DNA from 3 places in the Streptomyces sp. NPDC027663 genome. Region 3 is predicted to be linked to each of the others. Evidence: riboswitches for the same ligand, from Rfam matches in the RefSeq annotation. Region 3 holds a riboswitch; each other region holds the start of a gene.
What was found. A riboswitch is a leader RNA that binds a small molecule or an ion and turns the genes downstream of it on or off. The one in region 3 is predicted to bind cobalamin.

Region 1 (5,917 bases), on a different contig from region 3:
CTGCGCGACAGGCGCATCGACCGACAGCTCAGGGAGGCCCAGGAGGCCCGGGGAGGAAAGCGGGATCAGAAGTCCTCGTCCAGGTCGACGGTGCCCTCCACCGCGACCTGGTACGCCGACGGGCGGCGCTCGAAGAAGTTCGTCAGCTCCTGAACGCCCTGCAGCTCCATGAAGGAGAAGGGATTCTCCGAGCCGTACACCGGCGCGAAGCCGAGGCGCGTGAGGCGCTGGTCGGCGACGCACTCGAGGTACTGCCGCATCGAGTCGGTGTTCATGCCGGGCAGGCCGTCACCGCACAGGTCGCGCGCGAACTGCAGCTCGGCCTCGACGGCCTCCCGGAGCATGTCGGTGACCTGCTGCTGCAGTTCGTCGTCGAACAGGTCCGGCTCCTCCTTGCGGACGGTGTCGACCACCTCGAAGGCGAAGGACATGTGCATGGTCTCGTCACGGAAGACCCAGTTGGTGCCGGTGGCGAGACCGTGCAGCAGACCGCGGCTGCGGAACCAGTACACGTAGGCGAAGGCGCCGTAGAAGAACAGCCCCTCGATGCAGGCCGCGAAGCAGATGAGGTTGAGCAGGAAGCGGCGGCGGTCGGCCCGCGATTCCAGCCGGTCGATCTTCTCGACCTCGTTGATCCACTTGAAGCAGAACCCGGCCTTCTCCCGGATGGAGGGGATGTTCTCCACGGCGTCGAAGGCGGCGGCGCGGTCCTCCGGGTCGGGCAGGTAGGTGTCCAGCAGCGTCAGATAGAACTGGACGTGCACGGCCTCCTCGAACAGCTGCCGGCTCAGGTAGAGCCGCGCCTCGGGCGAGTTGATGTGCTTGTACAGCGTCAGCACGAGGTTGTTCGCGACGATCGAGTCACCCGTCGCGAAGAAGGCCACGAGCCGGCCGATGAGGTGCTGCTCCTCGGGCGTCAGCTTGGCGAGGTCGGCGACGTCCGAGTGGAGGTCGACCTCCTCGACGGTCCAGGTGTTCTTGATGGCGTCCCGGTAGCGCTCGTAGAAGTCGGGGTAGCGCATCGGGCGCAGGGTCAGCTCGAAGCCCGGGTCGAGGAGGTTGGCGTGACGGGTGGACATTACTGGCAGGCCTCGCAGGACTCGGGGTTCTCAAGGGAGCAGGCGACCGCGTCGGGGTCGGCGACCTGCTGCACGGGGATGGTGGCCTGCGCCTGGGCGGCGCGGGCGATGCGCGTCGCCGGGCGGGAGCGCAGGTAGTACGTCGTCTTCAGCCCGGACTTCCAGGCGTACGCGTACATCGAGGAGAGCTTGCCGATGGTCGGCGTCTCCAGGAAGAGGTTCAGGGACTGGGACTGGTCCAGGAACGCGGTGCGGGCGGCGGCCATGTCGATCAGGCCGCGCTGCGGGATCTCCCAGGCCGTGCGGTACAGCTGCCGGACGTCCTCGGGGATCCAGACGAAGTCCTGCACCGAGCCGTTCGAGTCACGCAGCGCCTCGCGGGTGCGGGCGTCCCACACGCCCATGTCCTTGAGCTCCTGCACCAGGTACGAGTTGACCTGCAGGAACTCACCGGACAGGGTCTCGCGCTTGAACAGGTTGGAGACCTGCGGCTCGATGCACTCGTACACGCCCGCGATCGAGGCGATCGTGGCCGTCGGCGCGATCGCCAGCAGCAGCGAGTTGCGCATGCCGGTCGCCGCGATCCGCTCGCGCAGGGCGGCCCAGCGCTCCGGCCAGGTCAGCTCGACGTCGTAGTGGTCCGGGTGCAGCATGCCCTGGGCGGTACGGGTCTCCCCGTAGGCCGGCAGCGGGCCCTTGGCCTCGGCGAGGTCGACGGACGCCTCGTACGCGGCGAGCATGATGCGCTCGGCGATCCGGGTGGACAGCTGCTTCGCCTCCGCGGAGTCGAAGGGCAGCCGCAGTTTGAAGAAGACGTCCTGCAGGCCCATCGCGCCGAGGCCCACGGGGCGCCACTTGGCGTTCGACCGGGCCGCCTGCTCGGTCGGGTAGAAGTTGATGTCGACCACGCGGTCGAGGAAGACGACGGCCGTACGCACGGTCCGGTCCAGCCGCGCCCAGTCGAGATCCCCGGTCGCGGTGTCCACGAACGCGCCCAGGTTCACCGAGCCCAGGTTGCAGACCGCGGTCTCGCCGTCGTCGGTGACCTCAAGGATCTCCGTGCACAGGTTGGAGGAGTGCACGACACGGCCCGGGAGCGCCGTCTGGTTGGACGTGCGGTTGGCGGCGTCCTTGAAGGTCATCCAGCCGTTGCCGGTCTGCGCGAGGGTGCGCATCATGCGGCCGTACAGCTCACGCGCCGCAAGCGTCTTCTTCGCCAGGCCCGCCGCCTCCGCCTTGCGGTACGCGGCGTCGAACTCCTCGCCGTACAGGTCCACCAGCTCGGGCACGTCCGCCGGCGAGAACAGCGACCACTGCCCGTCGGCGTCGACCCGGCGCATGAACTCGTCCGGGATCCAGTGCGCGAGGTTCAGGTTGTGCGTGCGGCGGGCGTCCTCACCGGTGTTGTCCCGCAGCTCCAGGAACTCCTCGATGTCCGAGTGCCAGGTCTCCAGGTAGACGGCGGCCGCGCCCTTGCGCCGGCCGCCCTGATTCACCGCGGCCACCGAGGCGTCGAGCGTCTTCAGGAACGGCACGATGCCGTTGGAGTGCCCGTTGGTGCCGCGGATCAGCGAACCGCGGCTGCGGATGCGGGAGTACGACAGACCGATGCCGCCGGCGTGCTTCGACAGCCGGGCCACCTGGTGGTAGCGGTCGTAGATGGAGTCCAGCTCGTCCAGCGGGGAGTCCAGCAGGTAGCAGGACGACATCTGGGGGTGGCGCGTACCCGAGTTGAACAGGGTGGGGGAGGAGGGCAGGTAGTCCAGGCGGCTCATCAGGCCGTACAGGGACGCGACTTCGTCCACGGAGCGGGTCGAGTCGTCCTCGGCCAGACCGCTCGCCACGCGCAGCATGAAGTGCTGGGGCGTCTCGACGACCTTGCGGGTGATCGGGTGACGCAGCAGGTAGCGGCTGTGCAGCGTGCGCAGGCCGAAATAGCCGAACCGGTCGTCGGCCGTGCGGTCGATCAGCGCGTCGAGCCGCTCGGCGTGCAGCCGCACGAACTCCGCGGTGCGGTCGGCGACGAGGCCCTCGCGGTGCCCGACCGCGACGGACTCGGTGAAGGACGTCACGCCCTGCGAGGCGGCCTCGTCCCGGATCGTGAGGGTCAGCAGCCGGGCGGCCAGCTTCGAGTAGGCGGGGTCCTCGGAGATGAGGCCGGCGGCGGCCTCCGTCGCCAGCTCCCGCAGCTCCGCCTCGTCGGCCCGGGCGGACCGGCCGCGCAGTGCGGCGGCGGCGACCCGGCCGGAGTCGGCATCGGGCAGGTCGGCGGTCAGCTCGGTCAGGGTCCGCAGCAGCGCGGCACCGGGACCGTCGGTCTCCGGCTCGCGGACTGAAGCCGGGTCGGCTGGCGCGATGGTCACGTGGGGCTCTCCCTCGCTCGGCACTTGGGCCTGGCGGAGGGCAGGGGGCAGCCACGAGCGCGCACGGCGTCGCGTCCACCGGCCCACTCCACGAGGCCCGGACGTCTCAAGGCACCCGGACCGGACGGCCGGGCGCACGCTGTGGGCAGGTCCTCGGACTGAACAGGCGTGCGGATACACGCAAGTACACCGTTGCGGGACAGTTCCGGATTCGCACCGGATTCCCCTGCGGCGACAGCGAGGACGAGCATACATCTAGTGCCGGGCTGCCGTGGCACCCCCAGATGTTGTGTCGTGCCGGTCTCAGAGCGTCAACTCGTAGGTGAGGAGAGTGATGTCGTCGATGTCCGGGATCGGGTTCCAGTCCCGTTCCGGGACGCGCACGAAGCCCAGGCGTTCGTAGATGCGGTGGGCGGCGCGCATGGTGCGCTGGGTCGACAGGACGACGGCCGTACAGCCCTGCGTGGCCCGTGCCCGCTCGATGCAGGCCCGCACGAGCGCCTCGCCGGCGCCCTGGCCGCGGCCCGCACGGGCGACCGCGAGCATACGGATCTCGGCCTCCGAGGGGCGGGCGATGTCGGCCATGGGGCCGCCGGAGGGGACGAAGGTGACACCGCCGAGCAGGCTGCCGTCGCGCGTGGCCACGAGCACGTCGGCCGCGGACGCCCGCTTGGCCACGTCCCGCAGCTCGCCCAGGTAGCGGTCGCTCTCGCCGAAGTCGAGGAGACCGTCCTGGAGGTAGGCCTGGGCGGTGATCTCTCCCAGGGCGTCGTACTCGGCGGGCTCGGCGGCGCGGATGAGGATGTCCATGCTGTGAGTGTGCAAGCGAGCGGGCCGCCGTAGCACGTGCTTCACGGCGGCCCGCTGCGGGTTCTGGGTGCGCTCCTAGTGGCCGGCGCCCGCCGTGGCCGGCGGCAGCTCCACCTGGACGCCCGGGTCGCCCGCGTCCGCCGTGTAGTCCTCGGGCCGCGTCTCGTCGATGCCCTCGGGGGCCTTCACGGCCTTCAGGACGAAGGTCAGGACCACGGTCACCAGGACGTTCAGCACGAACGCCGTCAGGCCGATGTAGCCGATCTCGCCGATGCCCGGGATCTCCTTGGCGTTGCCGCCGAAGTGCTTCTGCGTCGGCGAGGCGATCCCGTACGCGGCCACCGTCCCGTACACCATGCCGACCGCCCAGCCGGCCAGCAGTGCCCAGCGGTGGAACCAGCGGGTGAACAGGCCGCCGACCAGGGCCGGGAAGGTCTGCAGGATCCAGATGCCGCCCAGCAGCTGGAAGTTGATGGCGACCGTCTTGTCCATGGTCAGGACGAAGACCAGGGCGCCGACCTTCACCAGCAGCGACACGAGCTTGGAGACCTTGGTCTCCTGCTCGGGCGTGGCGTCCGGCTTGATGAAGTCCTTGTAGATGTTGCGGGTGAAGAGGTTCGCCGCCGCGATGGACATGATCGCCGCCGGGACGAGCGCGCCGATGCCGATCGCCGCGAAGGCGACGCCCGCGAACCAGTCCGGGAACATGTCCTCGAACAGCTGCGGGATCGCCAGCTGTCCGTTGGTGACCTTCACCCCGGCCGCGATCGCCATGAAGCCCAGCAGGGCCAGCAGGCCCAGCATCAGCGAGTACAGCGGCAGGATCGTGGTGTTGCGGCGGATCACGTCACGGCTCTTGGACGACAGCGTCGCGGTGATCGAGTGCGGGTACATGAACAGGGCCAGCGCGGAGCCCAGTGCCAGCGTTGCGTACGTCCACTGGCCCTTGTCCGCCGGGGCCAGCGCACCGCGCGGAGCCTCGGTGACCGGGTTGATCTGGCTGAACGCCTCGCCCGCCTTGGCGAAGATGTCGTCGAACCCGCCCAGCTTGATCGGGATGTAGATGATCGCCACCGCGATGACGATGTAGATCAGCGTGTCCTTGACGAACGCGATCAGCGCGGGCGCCCGCAGGCCGGAGGAGTAGGTGTAGGCGGCCAGCACACCGAAGGCGATGAGCAGCGGCAGGTCCTTCACGAACCAGTTGGTGTTCTCGCCGCCGCCGACGCCCATCACGTCCAGCACCGCCTGGATGCCCACCAGCTGCAGCGCGATGTACGGCATCGTCGCCAGGATGCCGGTCACCGCGACGGCGAGCGACAGGCCCTTCGAGCCGAACCGTCCGCGCACGAAGTCGGAGGTGGTCACGTACCCGTGGCGGTGCGAGACCGACCACAGGCGGGGCAGGAAGGTGAAGATCAGCGGGTACACCAGGATCGTGTACGGCACCGCGAAGAAGCCCGCCGCGCCCGCCGCGTAGATCGCCGCCGGTACGGCGACGAACGTGTAGGCCGTGTACAGGTCACCGCCGAGCAGGAACCAGGTGATCCAGGTGCCGAACGACCGTCCGCCCAGGCCCCATTCGTCCAGGGACTGGTCGTTCTCGGCCCTGCGCCAGCGCGCGGCCAGGAAACCCATGACCGTGACGGCCAGGAAGAAGAAGAT
Region 2 (5,917 bases), on a different contig from region 3:
CGGGATTGACCCACAGACGTTCAGCGGGGATCGCCTGCAGACCGGTGCGCAGCAGGCCGGCCACCTCCTCCGGGCTGGGCACACGCGGCGAGTGGATGTCGTGGACACCGGGCCCCGCCTCGCGCGGGTAGCCGTGGCCGGCGAGTTCACGTGCGATCTGCATGTGGGAGCGGGCCGCCTCCAGGCTGATGACATCGGCGTCGAGATCGCCGATGGCCTGGACGATGTCGCCGAACTCGGCGTAGCACATGTGGGTGTGGATCTGGGTGTCCGGCCGGACGCCGCTCGTGGTCAGCCGGAACGCCTCGGTGGCCCACTCCAGATAGGCGGGGCGGTCGGCGGCGCGCAGCGGCAGGGTCTCGCGCAGGGCGGGCTCGTCGACCTGGATCACCGAAGTGCCCGCGGCCTCCAGGTCGCCGACCTCGTCGCGCAGGGCGAGGGCCACCTGGCGGGCGGTCTCGGCGAGCGGCTGGTCGTCACGGACGAAGGACCAGGCGAGCATGGTGACCGGCCCGGTGAGCATGCCCTTGACCGGCCGACCGGTGAGGGACTGGGCGTACGTCGTCCAGCGCACCGTCATCGGCTCCGGGCGGGAGATGTCCCCGGCGAGGATCGGCGGGCGGACGTAACGGGTGCCGTACGACTGGACCCAGCCGTGCTGGGTGGCCAGGTAGCCGGTGAGCTGTTCGGCGAAGTACTGGACCATGTCGTTGCGTTCGGGCTCGCCGTGCACCAGCACGTCCAGCCCGGCCTTCTCCTGGAAGCCGACCACCTCCCGGATCTCGGCCTTGATCCGCTCCTCGTAATCGGCCGGGGTGATCCGGCCCGCACGCAGTCCGGCCCGGGCCGTGCGCAGTTCACCGGTCTGCGGGAAGGAGCCGATGGTCGTGGTCGGCAGCAGCGGCAGTCCGAGGTGTGCGCGCTGGGCGGCCGCGCGTTCGGCGTACGGCTGGGCGCGGCGGGCGTCGGCCGCGGTGACGGCGGCGGTGCGGGCGCGGACGGCCGGGGTGTGGGTGATCGGCGAGCCCGCGCGGGAGGCCAGGTCGGCGCGGTTCGCGGCGAGTTCGGCGGTGATCGCGCCGGTGCCCCGGGCGAGCCCCTTGGCGAGGGTGACGATCTCCCGGGTCTTCTGCTTCGCGAAGGCCAGCCAGCGCAGGATCTGCGGGTCGATGTCATGTTCCGCGGCGGCGTCGAGCGGCACGTGCAGCAGCGAGCAGGAGGCGGCCACGTCCACCCGGTCCGCGAGTCCCAGCAGGGTGCCGAGTGTGGCGAGCGACTCCTCCAGGTCGTCGACCCAGATGTTGCGGCCGTTGACGACACCGGCGACCAGGCGCTTGCCGGGCAGGCCGCCCACGGCGGCGAGGTCGTCGAGCTGGGCTGCCGCCGCCCCGGTGAAGTCCAGGGCGAGCCCCTCGACCGGTGCCTTGGCCAGCACGGGCAGGGCGTCGCCGAGCCGGTCGAAGTAGGAGGCGACCAGCAGCTTGGGCCGGTCGGTGAGGGCGCCGAGCTCGCGGTAGGCGCGGGCGGCGGCGTTCAGTTCGGCCGGGGTGCGGTCCTGGACCAGGGCGGGCTCGTCGAGCTGCACCCACTCGGCGCCGGCCGCGCGCAGGTCGGCGAGGATCTCGGCGTAGACCGGCAGCAGCCGGTCGAGCAGGGTGAGCGGGATGAAGCCGGCGTCCGCGCCGGGGGCGGCCTTGGCGAGCAGCAGGTAGGTGACGGGGCCGACGAGGACCGGGCGTGCGGTCAGGCCCAGGGCGAGGGCCTCCTTCAGCTCCGAGACCTGCTTGTGCGAGTCGGCCGAGAACACCGTGTCCGGGCTCAGTTCCGGCACGAGGTAGTGGTAGTTGGTGTCGAACCACTTCGTCATCTCCAGCGGCGCCACGTCGTCGGTGCCGCGGGCCATGGCGAAGTACCCGTCCAGCGCGTCCGTCTCGACGGCGGCCCGGTGGCGTGCGGGGAGCGCGCCGACCATGACGGTGGTGTCGAGGACGTGGTCGTAGTACGAGAAGTCACCGGTGGGCACCTCGTGGATGCCTGCCTCGGCGAGCTGCCGCCAGGTGGCGCGGCGCAGTTCGGCCGCGGTGGCGCGCAGGGCGTCCGCGCTGACGCGGCCCGCCCAGTAACCCTCGACGGCCTTCTTCAGTTCCCGGTGCCGGCCCTGGCGGGGGTAGCCGTACACGGTCGCCCGTGCTGCCGCAGCTGCGGACTTGCTGGTCACGGAGATCTCCTTCGCGAGATGAATCCCTGAGATCCCGGGGACGGGGCGAGAGCGCGAAGGGGTGACGAACCGGGCGGACACGACCCCGCGCGCCGAGGCACGGTCGTCCGCCTGGTCTGTACTCCCCCCGGACATGGTCCGGAGGTGCCCCCAACCGCCCTCGAGGTCACCGGGATGTCCGCGCACGAGTGGCTCGCACGCGGGCAGTTGGCAGGTCTTCGGACTCGCGGGCGCGTCTCTGTCGTACGAGACTCCTACTGGCCGTCGCTTCCCAGGCCCTCCGTGGGCCCAGTGCGTATGACGGCGGTCGTTCCCGCTCACCGCTGCGGGGCAGTCCCGGATTTCCACCGGGTTCCCTCTTGCGACGCATCCCGCCTGGCGGACGGGGCGAACCAGCTGCACCGGCCAGCCTACGGGTCCCGCCCGAGTTGCGGTGGGTGATGTCCGCCATACGGTAGGTGAGTTGAGACATGCGGCCGGCAGGTGTCGAACAGGCCGGCGGCGGGAAGCGCCGCACGCTTCCCTCCCCTACGCCTGTGAGCGGCTGCCGGATTCCCCTGCCTCGAGCGTTCGTCGGAGCCGTGGGGGAGTGGCGTAGAGGGGGCCCCGAGCTGCATCACTCGCCAGGGGCCGAGGTGTTGGCGCCCGCACGAGGAGCCGAGCTGGTCAACCGGGGTGCCCGTCCGTCCCCCGGCGGGGCCGGGTGGAACCTGAGCCCGAGCTGGAGAACCGGCGTGCGCATCCGTCTCGAAGGGGCCGGGTGGAACCTGAACCCGAGCTGGTCAACCGGCGTGTGTGTCCTCCCCGGGGTGGGGAAGCAACCTGACCGCGCGGAGAGCGGCCACCAGTTCGGCGGTGTCGCCGGGGGCCTGGAGCGAATGGCCGGTCAGGTCCTCCAGGCGGCGGAGACGGTAGCGGACGGTGTTGGGGTGGCAGTGCAGGGCCTGGGCCGTCGCGGTGGCGTTGCCGGCAGCCTCGACCCAGCTCTGGAAGGTGTCGAGCAGTACGGCCCGGGTGTCCGGGCCGAGCGCCAGGACCGGGCCCATGACACTGCGGGCGATGTCGGCGGCGGCTTCCGGCGCGGCGGCCATGACGAGGGTGAGCGGGTCGTCCTGGAAGCGGACGACGTGGGGGGCCGTTCCCGAGGGCGGGCTGTTCAGGGCCAGCCGGGCGTGGCGCAGCGCCTGGCCGGTGCCGTCGAGGGACGCGAAGGCCGGGCTCACCCCCACCCGGGCGGTGGCCAGGCGTCGTAGTACCGCCATCGTCAGGTCGACGGCGTCCGGACGGAGCAGGCAGACGATCCCGATGCGCAGATCGGGCCGCAGCGCCCAGGCCGATGGGATGCCGTGCGCGGTCAGCTGGGCCTCGACGTCACCGAGGGGTTCCTGGCCGAGGGCGGTGGCCTCCGCGGCGACCGCGACGAACGGGCCCTTCCTCGGCAGGCCCAGACTCTGGGCCACCTCCCACTGCGTGCCGCGGTCGGTGATCCGGCCGGTGAGCAGCGCCTCCGTCAGGGCGGAGCGCTCACGCTCCTGGCTACGGACGAGTTCGGCGGCCGCCCTGCGGTAGGCGGAGGTCAGCGCGTCGCTGTACTCGTCGGCGAGCTGCCAGGCGTCGGCCGCAGCCGGCACCAGTACGGACGGATCGACGGCGAGCCGGCCGGCCTCGTCGGCCAGGACCGCCCACACTTCGGCGAACCCGAGCCGGTAGGCGCGCAGGACGTCGGGCAGCGGACCGCCCTGGATCGCGCGCAGCCGTCCGGTCCTGCTGGGCTCGGTGAGGTCGGGTGCGCTGCCCCGGGCGAACTGGGCGAGCATGCTGTCGATGTTGCGCCGCAGCGACGCCCGCAGCTCCTCCTCCGGCACGGTGCCCGAGGGGCCGTAGATGTCGATCTCCTCGCGGATGCGGCGGGCGGCCCGCTCGACCAGCTCGGACAGATGCGGGCGCAGGGACTGTGCAACGGCGGCGATTTCAGGGACGGGCGGTCGACGTGGCACGAGGCCAGCCTAGGTGAGCGCGGTTGTCGCCGACCACAAGTCAGGGCTGTGATGAACGGGGCATCGGCGACGGAGTTTGTCGGCGGGACCAACACATCCGGTGTCATCTTGTCCGCCGGTCCATTGGTCGCGGCTTCTACGACCGCCACTCTGTACCGGGCACTGGGCAATTGACGGGGTTGTCACCTGGAGGACACATGCCGAACATCGCGAAGAACCTGTCGGAGACGGCACTGCTTCACCCCCGTCGTCCCGCCCTCCGGTTCGGCGCCGGAGTGATGACGTACGCGGAGCTGGACGCGGCAGCCTCCCGCGTCGCCGGAATGCTCCGGGCGGAGGGGCTGGCGGCCGGTGACCGGGTGGGCGTCATGCTGCCGAACGTTCCGGCGTTCGTCGCGCTCTACTACGGCATCCTGCGCGCCGGCGGAGTCGTCGTCCCGATGAACCCGCTGCTCAAGGCCCGCGAGATCGAGCACTGTCTGGTCGACTCGGGTGCGAGCCGCCTGTTCGTGCACGAGGCCGGCGCGGAGGAGGCGGCGAAGGGCGCCGGTGTGACGGGAGCACTGGTGACTCCGGTCGACCCGGTGCTGACACAGGTGGACGAGCAGGCGCCGGCCGGTGCGACGGCGCCGCGCGGTGACGGCGATCTCGCCGTGATCCTCTACACCTCCGGTACGACCGGCAAACCGAAGGGCGCCGCGCTGACCCACGGCAACCTCGGCCGGAACACCGAGGTCGTGTCGGAGCGGGTGATCCAGGTCGGGCCCGAGGACGTGGTGATGGGCTGTCTGCCGCTCTTTCACGCCTTCGGCCAGACCTGCGGCATGAACGCGGCGGTCCGCAAGGGCGCCTGCCTGGTGCTGGTGCCCCGCTTCGAGCCGGCCGGAGTGCTGGCCCTGCTGGACGAGTTGGGCGTGACGGTCTTCGAGGGCGTGCCCACCATGTACAACGCGCTGCTGCACCAGGCTCCGGCCGGCACCGGCACCGGCACCGGCCCCGGCCCCGGCCCCGAAGCGGGCAGCCTGCGGGTCTGCGTCTCCGGTGGAGCCGCCCTGCCGACGGAGGTGCTGCACGCCTTCGAGAAGCGCTTCGGCTGCGCGGTGGCCGAGGGATACGGGCTGTCGGAGACCTCCCCGGTGGTCACCTTCAACCACCTCGACAGGCCCCGCAAGCCCGGCTCGATCGGCACCCCGGTCCACGGTGTGGAGGTACGCCTCGTCGACGGCGACGGAAAGGACGTCCCGGCCGGCGAGGTCGGGGAGATCGCCGTCCGCGGCCACAACGTCATGACCGGCTACTGGAACCGGCCCGACGCGACGGCCGAGGCGATCCGGGACGGCTGGTTCCACACCGGAGACCTGGCCCGCCAGGACGACGAGGGCTACCTCTTCGTCGTGGACCGCAAGAAGGACATGATCATCCGGGGTGGCTACAACGTCTACCCGCGGGAGATCGAGGAGGTCCTCTACGAGCACCCGGACGTCGTGGAGGCGGCCGTGATCGGCGTCCCGCACGACTCCCTCGGCGAGGAGGTCGCCGCGGCCGTCGTCCTCGTCCCGGAGGCCCGGACCTCGACCGAGGAACTGCGCTCCTACGTCAAGGAACGCGTCGCCCCCTACAAGTACCCGCGCACGGTCTGGCTCCTGGCCGCCCTGCCGAAGGGGCCCACCGGGAAGATCCTGAAGAGGGAGATCCAGGCTCC
Region 3 (5,917 bases):
GCGCTCGGCAAACGGGAGCTGTACGAGATCTCCGGGCACTGGGACCACTACAGCGACGACATGTACCCGCCGATGAAGCTCGGCACCGAGGAGGTGGTGCTGCGGCCCAGCCTCTGCCCCCACCACGCCCTCGTCTACCGCTCCCGCTCCCACAGCTACCGCGAACTGCCCCTGCGCATCGCCGAACTGGGCACCATGTACCGAGCCGAGCTGTCCGGCGTGCTCGGCGGCCTGACCCGGGTCCGCGCCATCCAGCTCAACGACGCGCACATCTTCTGCACCCTCGACCAGGCCGTCGAGGAGGCCCGCGCCGCGCTGGAGCTGATCGCCCGCGCCTACGCCGACCTCGGCATCGAGGCCGTACGCCACCGGCTCTCGCTGCCCGGCGCCGGCGGCAAGTACGTCGCCGACCCGGAGCTGTGGCGCCGGGCCACCGGACTGCTCAGGGAAGTCCTGGACGCGTCCGGTGCGGCGTACGAGGAGGCCGGGGGCGAGGCCGCGTTCTACGGCCCGAAGATCGACGTGCAGATCGCCGATCCGGCGGGCCGGGAGTCCACCCTGTCCACCGTGCAGATCGACTTCCACCAGCCCGCCCGCTTCGACCTGCACTACATCGGCGCCGACGGCGCGAAGCACCGGCCGGTGATGGTGCACCGCAGCATCATCGGCAGCGTCGAGCGGGCCGTCGCCCACCTCGTCGAGGCGCATGCCGGCGCGTTCCCGGCCTGGCTGGCACCCGTGCAGCTGGTCGTGCTGCCGGTGGCCGAGGAGCAGGCCGGGCGGGCGGCGGCGGTGGTCCGGGAGGCGACCGCGCTCGGCCTGCGCGCGGAACTCGCCGGTCCGGGCGAGGGCACCCTGGGCGCCAGGATCCGCGCGGCGCGCCTGGTGCCGTACCAGGCGGTCATCGGGGCGCGGGAGGCGGAGGCCGGACTGGCCGCCGTACGGCTGCGGGACGGCCGGCGCCCCGGTGCGCTGCCGGTGCCCGGCCTGCTGCGGCGGATCACCGAACGGGTGTCGGCGCGCGGCACCGCGCTCTGGGACTGATCTAAGGTCGGCACGACGGAAGGAGTCCGCCGTGAACGGTCAGCCCATCCCCGTGATCATCGACTGCGACACCGGCGTCGACGACGCCCTGGCCCTGCTGCTCGCCGTACGCCATCCGGGACTGGACCTGCGGGCGGTGACCTGCGTGGCCGGGAACACCGACGTCGACGGGGTGGTCCGCAACACCTTGACCGTGCTGGAGCAGGCGGGCGCCCCCGACATCCCGGTGGCGCGGGGAGCGGAGCGCCCGCTGCTGGAGCCGGCCCGCTCGGCCCGGCACGTGCACGGCACGGACGGGATGGGCGACCTGGGCCTGCCGGCGCCCACCCGGGCGCCGGCGGCCGTCGACGCCGTCACTCTCCTGCACCGGGAGATCCTCGCCTCCCCGCGCCCGGTGACCCTGATCCCGACCGCGCCCCTCACCAACATCGCCCTGCTGCTGCGCACCCACCCCGAGGTGACCCGGAACATCGAGCGGATCGTGTTCATGGGCGGGGCGGTGGCCGTCGGCAACGCCACGCCGGTCGCGGAGTTCAACGTGTGGCACGACCCGGAGGCCGCGGCGATCCTGCTCACGGCCGGGGTGCCGATCACGATGTACGGCCTGGACGTCTTCCAGCAGGTCGTCGTCCCGGGCCCGGAGGTGCACCGGCTGCGCGCGAGCGGCGAGCCCGGCACCCGCCTGGCCGGCGAACTCCTCGCCCACCGGCCGACCTCGCAGGGCGGCCCGCCGGAGGCGGAGGAGGCGGGCGGCCTCGGCGACGCGGGCGCGGTCTGCGCGGTCGCCGACCCGCAGGGCATCACCACCCGGCTGCTGCCGGTCGAGGTCTCCCTGGCCCCCGGCCCGTCCCGCGGCCAGACCGTCGTCGACCGCCGCCCCCGCCCCGGCGAGTCCGAGATCCACGAGGGCCGCCGCGAACACGCCCTGGTGGACGTGGCGCTGGAGGTCGACGTGGACCGCTACGTGAAGCTGTACCTGGAGACGGTGGACCGGCCCGCCCGGTGAGCCGGTGCGGCCTGCGCCCCCGGCGAGGGGCGGCACCTGCGGCGGGAGCTGCCGCTCAGCGGGTGTCGGCCGGGCGGGCCGTCCAGCGTTCCTCCACCCTGGCGAAGCGCCAGTACGCCAGTGCCACCGCCCACACCAGCACGAACAGGCCGACGATGAGGTAGCCGACGTTGTCCAGGTCGAGGCCGGCGATCCAGCCGGTGACGTCGTCGTGCAGGCCGAACTTCTCGTGCAGGACGCCGACCAGCTCGATCGTGCCGATGAAGAAGGCCACCGCGATGGACAGGCCGGTGATGGCGAGGTTGTAGAAGACCTTGCGGACCGGGTTGGAGAACGCCCACTGGTAGGCGAAGTTCATGAACGTGCCGTCGAGGGTGTCGAACAGGCTCATCCCGGCGGCGAAGAGGAGCGGCAGGCAGAGGACCGCGTACCAGGGGAGGCCCGCCGCCGCCCCCGAGCCCGCCATCACCATCAGCGTGACCTCGGTGGCCGTGTCGAAACCGAGGCCGAACAGGAAGCCCAGCGGGTACATCTGGCCCGGCCGGGACACGGACTTGGTGAGGCGGCCGAGGACACGGTTCATGAAACCGCGTGAGTCCAGGTGCTGTTCCAGCTCCTTCTCGTCGAACGAGCCCGCGCGCATCGCCCGGAAGACCTTGAGGATGCCCACCAGGGCGACCAGGTTCAGGGCGGCGATGAGATAGAGGAACGTGCCGGAGATCGTCGTACCGAGGAAGCCGAGCACCTGGTGGGTGGCGGAACCCTCGTTCGTGATCTTCCCGGCGAGGGAGGTCCCGCCCGCGATCAGCAGCGCCAGCAGCACCACCACACTGGAGTGGCCGAGCGCGAACCAGAAGCCCACCGACACCGGCCGCTTGCCATCGGCCATCAGCTTCCGGGTCGTGTTGTCGATCGCCGCGATGTGGTCGGCGTCGAAGGCGTGCCGCATGCCGAGCGTGTAGGCGGTGACGCCGAGCCCGACGCCGAAGACCTCGTTGCCGACCCGGTAGCGCTCGGGTGCGACGAGCAGGAAGAGGATCCCGAACGCGACGACGTGCAGGGCGACGATCACCGCCATCAGTCCCACCGTTTTGACGGTGTCCTCGCGTCGCCAGCGGAAAGAAGCAGCGTCGGCCAACGGGTTCACGCTCCAGCACCTCGTGGATCACTTCGTGAGCTGCCGTGGCCGGTCTCCTGGCTTACGGGTGCATACGTCCGCCGTCCCTGCCTTCCCGGTCGTACGACCAGTGGCCCGGCGGTGCCGGACGGGACGGGAACTCCCCGTTCACAGTGGCGAGGGCCGCGTCGACCTTGCATCGACTTCCCGAGCACCACGGCCCGCCCACCGTAGAGGGGTGCGCGCTTTCCTGCATAGCTGCGCACCCACGCAGGTATTCAAGATCACACAGTGGCCTGGGAGGATGTCGGCATGCATCTCGTGCCTGCCGACCGAGCCGACCGCCGCACCATCGACGGTCACCGGGTGTGCGAGGCGATCGCCGCCATCGGCGACGCGGGCCAACTGCGCACCTGGGCCGACCGCTTCTCCCTGCTGGCCGACGCCAACCGGCTCGCGCTGCTGCTCGCCCTCCACCGCACCGGTCCGCTGGCCGTCTCCGACCTCGCGATCGCCACGGGCATGAACGACCCCGCCGTCTCCCAGGCGCTGCGGCTGCTGCGCGCCGCCGGGGTGGTGGCGGGAGAGAAGGAGGGGCGCGTGGTGCGGTACCGGGTGGTGGACGCGCAGATGCGAGGGCTCTTGGAGCACTGCACCGCCTGACCGCCCTCGAAAGGTTACCTATCCGGGCAATGTGGACAGATTCTGTACTGTCGACCCGACGGCACAGCGACCCTCGTACCGCCCGAACGGAGCCCGCATGGCAGACCTCCCGCCGGACCTCTCCTCCAGGAACCCCGACTGGTGGCGGCAGGCCGTCATCTACCAGGTCTATCCCCGCAGCTTCGCCGACGCCGACGGTGACGGACTCGGTGACCTCCGCGGCATCACCCAGCGGCTGAACCACCTCGCCGCGCTCGGCGTGGACGCCGTGTGGCTGAGCCCCTTCTACCCCTCCGAACTCGCCGACGGCGGCTACGACGTCATCGACCCGCGCGGGGTCGACGAGCGCCTCGGCACCCTGGACGACTTCGACGCCCTGGTCGCCGAGGCGCACCGGCTCGGCCTGAAGGTCGTCGTGGACATCGTCCCCAACCACACCTCACATCTGCACCCCTGGTTCCAGGAGGCGCTGAGAGCCGGCCCCGGCTCCCCGGCCCGCAACCGGTACGTCTTCCGCCCGGGCCGGGGCGCGCACGGCGAACTCCCGCCCACCGACTGGCAGTCGGTGTTCGGCGGCAGCGCCTGGCGGCGGGTGCCCGACGGCCAGTGGTACCTGCACCTCTTCGCCCCCGAACAGCCCGACCTCGACTGGGACGACGAGGAGGTCCGCGCCGACTTCCGCACCACCCTGCGCTTCTGGTCCGACCGGGGCGTGGACGGCTTCCGCGTCGACGTCGCCCACGGCCTGGCCAAGGACCTCACCGAGCCGCTGCGGGACGTCGGCGGCATCGGCGCCACCGGCGAGGACGCCCTGCCGAAGGTGGTGCCGGGCAGCCACCCGTACTGGGACCGCGACGAGGTCCACGAGATCTACCGCGACTGGCGCAAGATCTTCGACTCCTACACCCCGCCGCGCACCGCCGTCGCCGAGGCCTGGGTCCCGGCTGCCCGGCGCGCCCTGTACGCCCGCCCCGACGAACTCGGCCAGGCCTTCAACTTCGAGTACCTGGAGGCCCCCTGGGACGCGACGGAGCTGCGCGAGGTCATCACCGGCTCACTGGGCACGGCCCGTGCCGTCGGTGCCTCCGCGACCTGGGTGCTGTCCAACCACGACGTCGTCCGGCACGCCTCCCGGCTCATGCTGCCGCCCGGCACCGACCCCGCCGCCTGGCTGCTGTCCGGCGGCACCGCACCCGCGGTCGACACGGCGGCCGGCCTGCGCCGGGCCCGGGCCGCGACCCTGCTGATGCTGGCGCTCCCCGGCTCGGCCTATCTCTACCAGGGCGAGGAACTCGGCCTGCCCGAGGTCGCCGATCTGCCCTTCGAGGTGCTGCAGGACCCGATCTGGGAGCAGACCGGCCATGTCCGCAAGGGCCGCGACGGCTGCCGGGTGCCGCTGCCGTGGACGGTGACCGGGCCCTCGTACGGCTTCGGGCCGGGCGCCGCCTGGCTGCCGCAGCCGGCGTCCTTCGCCCGGTACGCCGTGGAGGCACAGGCCGGCACCGAGGGTTCCACGCTGGAGCTGTACCGCACGGCACTGCGGCTGCGCCGCAAGCTGCTGGAGGACGAGACGCTGGCCTGGACACCGGACGCGTCCGCCGACGTGCTCGACTTCCGCCGCACCGAGGCCTGGCGGAGCGTCACCAACCTCGGCGCCGGGCCGGTGCCGCTGCCGCCGGGCGAGGTCCTGCTGAGCAGCGCCCCGCTGCCCGACGGGCGCACCCTCCCACCGGACACGACCGTCTGGCTGGCCTAGCTAGCCGCCCGTCGGGTTCGGGCCCGCTCCCGCCCCCGCCCCGGAGTTCCCGCCGCCGGCGATGCCGTTGATGTCCACCGGGGTGGAGGTGGCGGTCGGCGGCGGCGTGAGCACCACTTCCGGCTGGCCCGCCGCCGGGGGCGGCGGGGTCAGGTCGGAGTTGGGGAGCTTCGGCGGGGTCGTCTGCTGGAACAGGGTCTGGTCGAAGTCGACCAGACCCGTCTTCTCCATCACCGTGATGTGGTCCAGCACGGTGTCGTTGGCCTGGTCGGCCAGGGCCCGCACCAGCGAGTTCTTGGTGGTGGAGCGGATCTTCGCCACCGTGTTGAAG

Region 1: it holds a riboswitch for cobalamin, as region 3 does, so the genes downstream of both, ACZ4SF_RS05795 (ribonucleoside-diphosphate reductase subunit alpha) here and nicT (Nickel transporter NicT) in region 3, are expected to answer to the same signal.
Region 2: it holds a riboswitch for cobalamin, as region 3 does, so the genes downstream of both, metE (5-methyltetrahydropteroyltriglutamate--homocysteine S-methyltransferase) here and nicT (Nickel transporter NicT) in region 3, are expected to answer to the same signal.

Annotation. Positions count from the first base shown of each region.
Region 1 covers NZ_JBVHSK010000002.1:202,707-208,623, reverse strand. The annotation lists gene ACZ4SF_RS05800 (ribonucleotide-diphosphate reductase subunit beta) at 66-1,079, opposite strand; gene ACZ4SF_RS05795 (ribonucleoside-diphosphate reductase subunit alpha) at 1,079-3,442, opposite strand; cobalamin riboswitch at 3,570-3,693, opposite strand; gene ACZ4SF_RS05790 (GNAT family N-acetyltransferase) at 3,746-4,252, opposite strand; gene mctP (monocarboxylate uptake permease MctP) at 4,328-5,917, opposite strand, start outside.
Region 2 covers NZ_JBVHSK010000009.1:304,527-310,443, reverse strand. The annotation lists gene metE (5-methyltetrahydropteroyltriglutamate--homocysteine S-methyltransferase) at 1-2,218, opposite strand, end outside; cobalamin riboswitch at 2,411-2,630, opposite strand; gene ACZ4SF_RS24555 (PucR family transcriptional regulator) at 3,001-4,215, opposite strand; gene ACZ4SF_RS24550 (long-chain-fatty-acid--CoA ligase) at 4,413-5,917, shown strand, end outside.
Region 3 covers NZ_JBVHSK010000008.1:240,719-246,635, forward strand. The annotation lists gene thrS (threonine--tRNA ligase) at 1-1,044, shown strand, start outside; gene ACZ4SF_RS22805 (nucleoside hydrolase) at 1,076-2,050, shown strand; gene nicT (Nickel transporter NicT) at 2,106-3,197, opposite strand; cobalamin riboswitch at 3,218-3,401, opposite strand; gene ACZ4SF_RS22815 (ArsR/SmtB family transcription factor) at 3,480-3,830, shown strand; gene ACZ4SF_RS22820 (glycoside hydrolase family 13 protein) at 3,928-5,586, shown strand; gene ACZ4SF_RS22825 (DUF4142 domain-containing protein) at 5,587-5,917, opposite strand, start outside.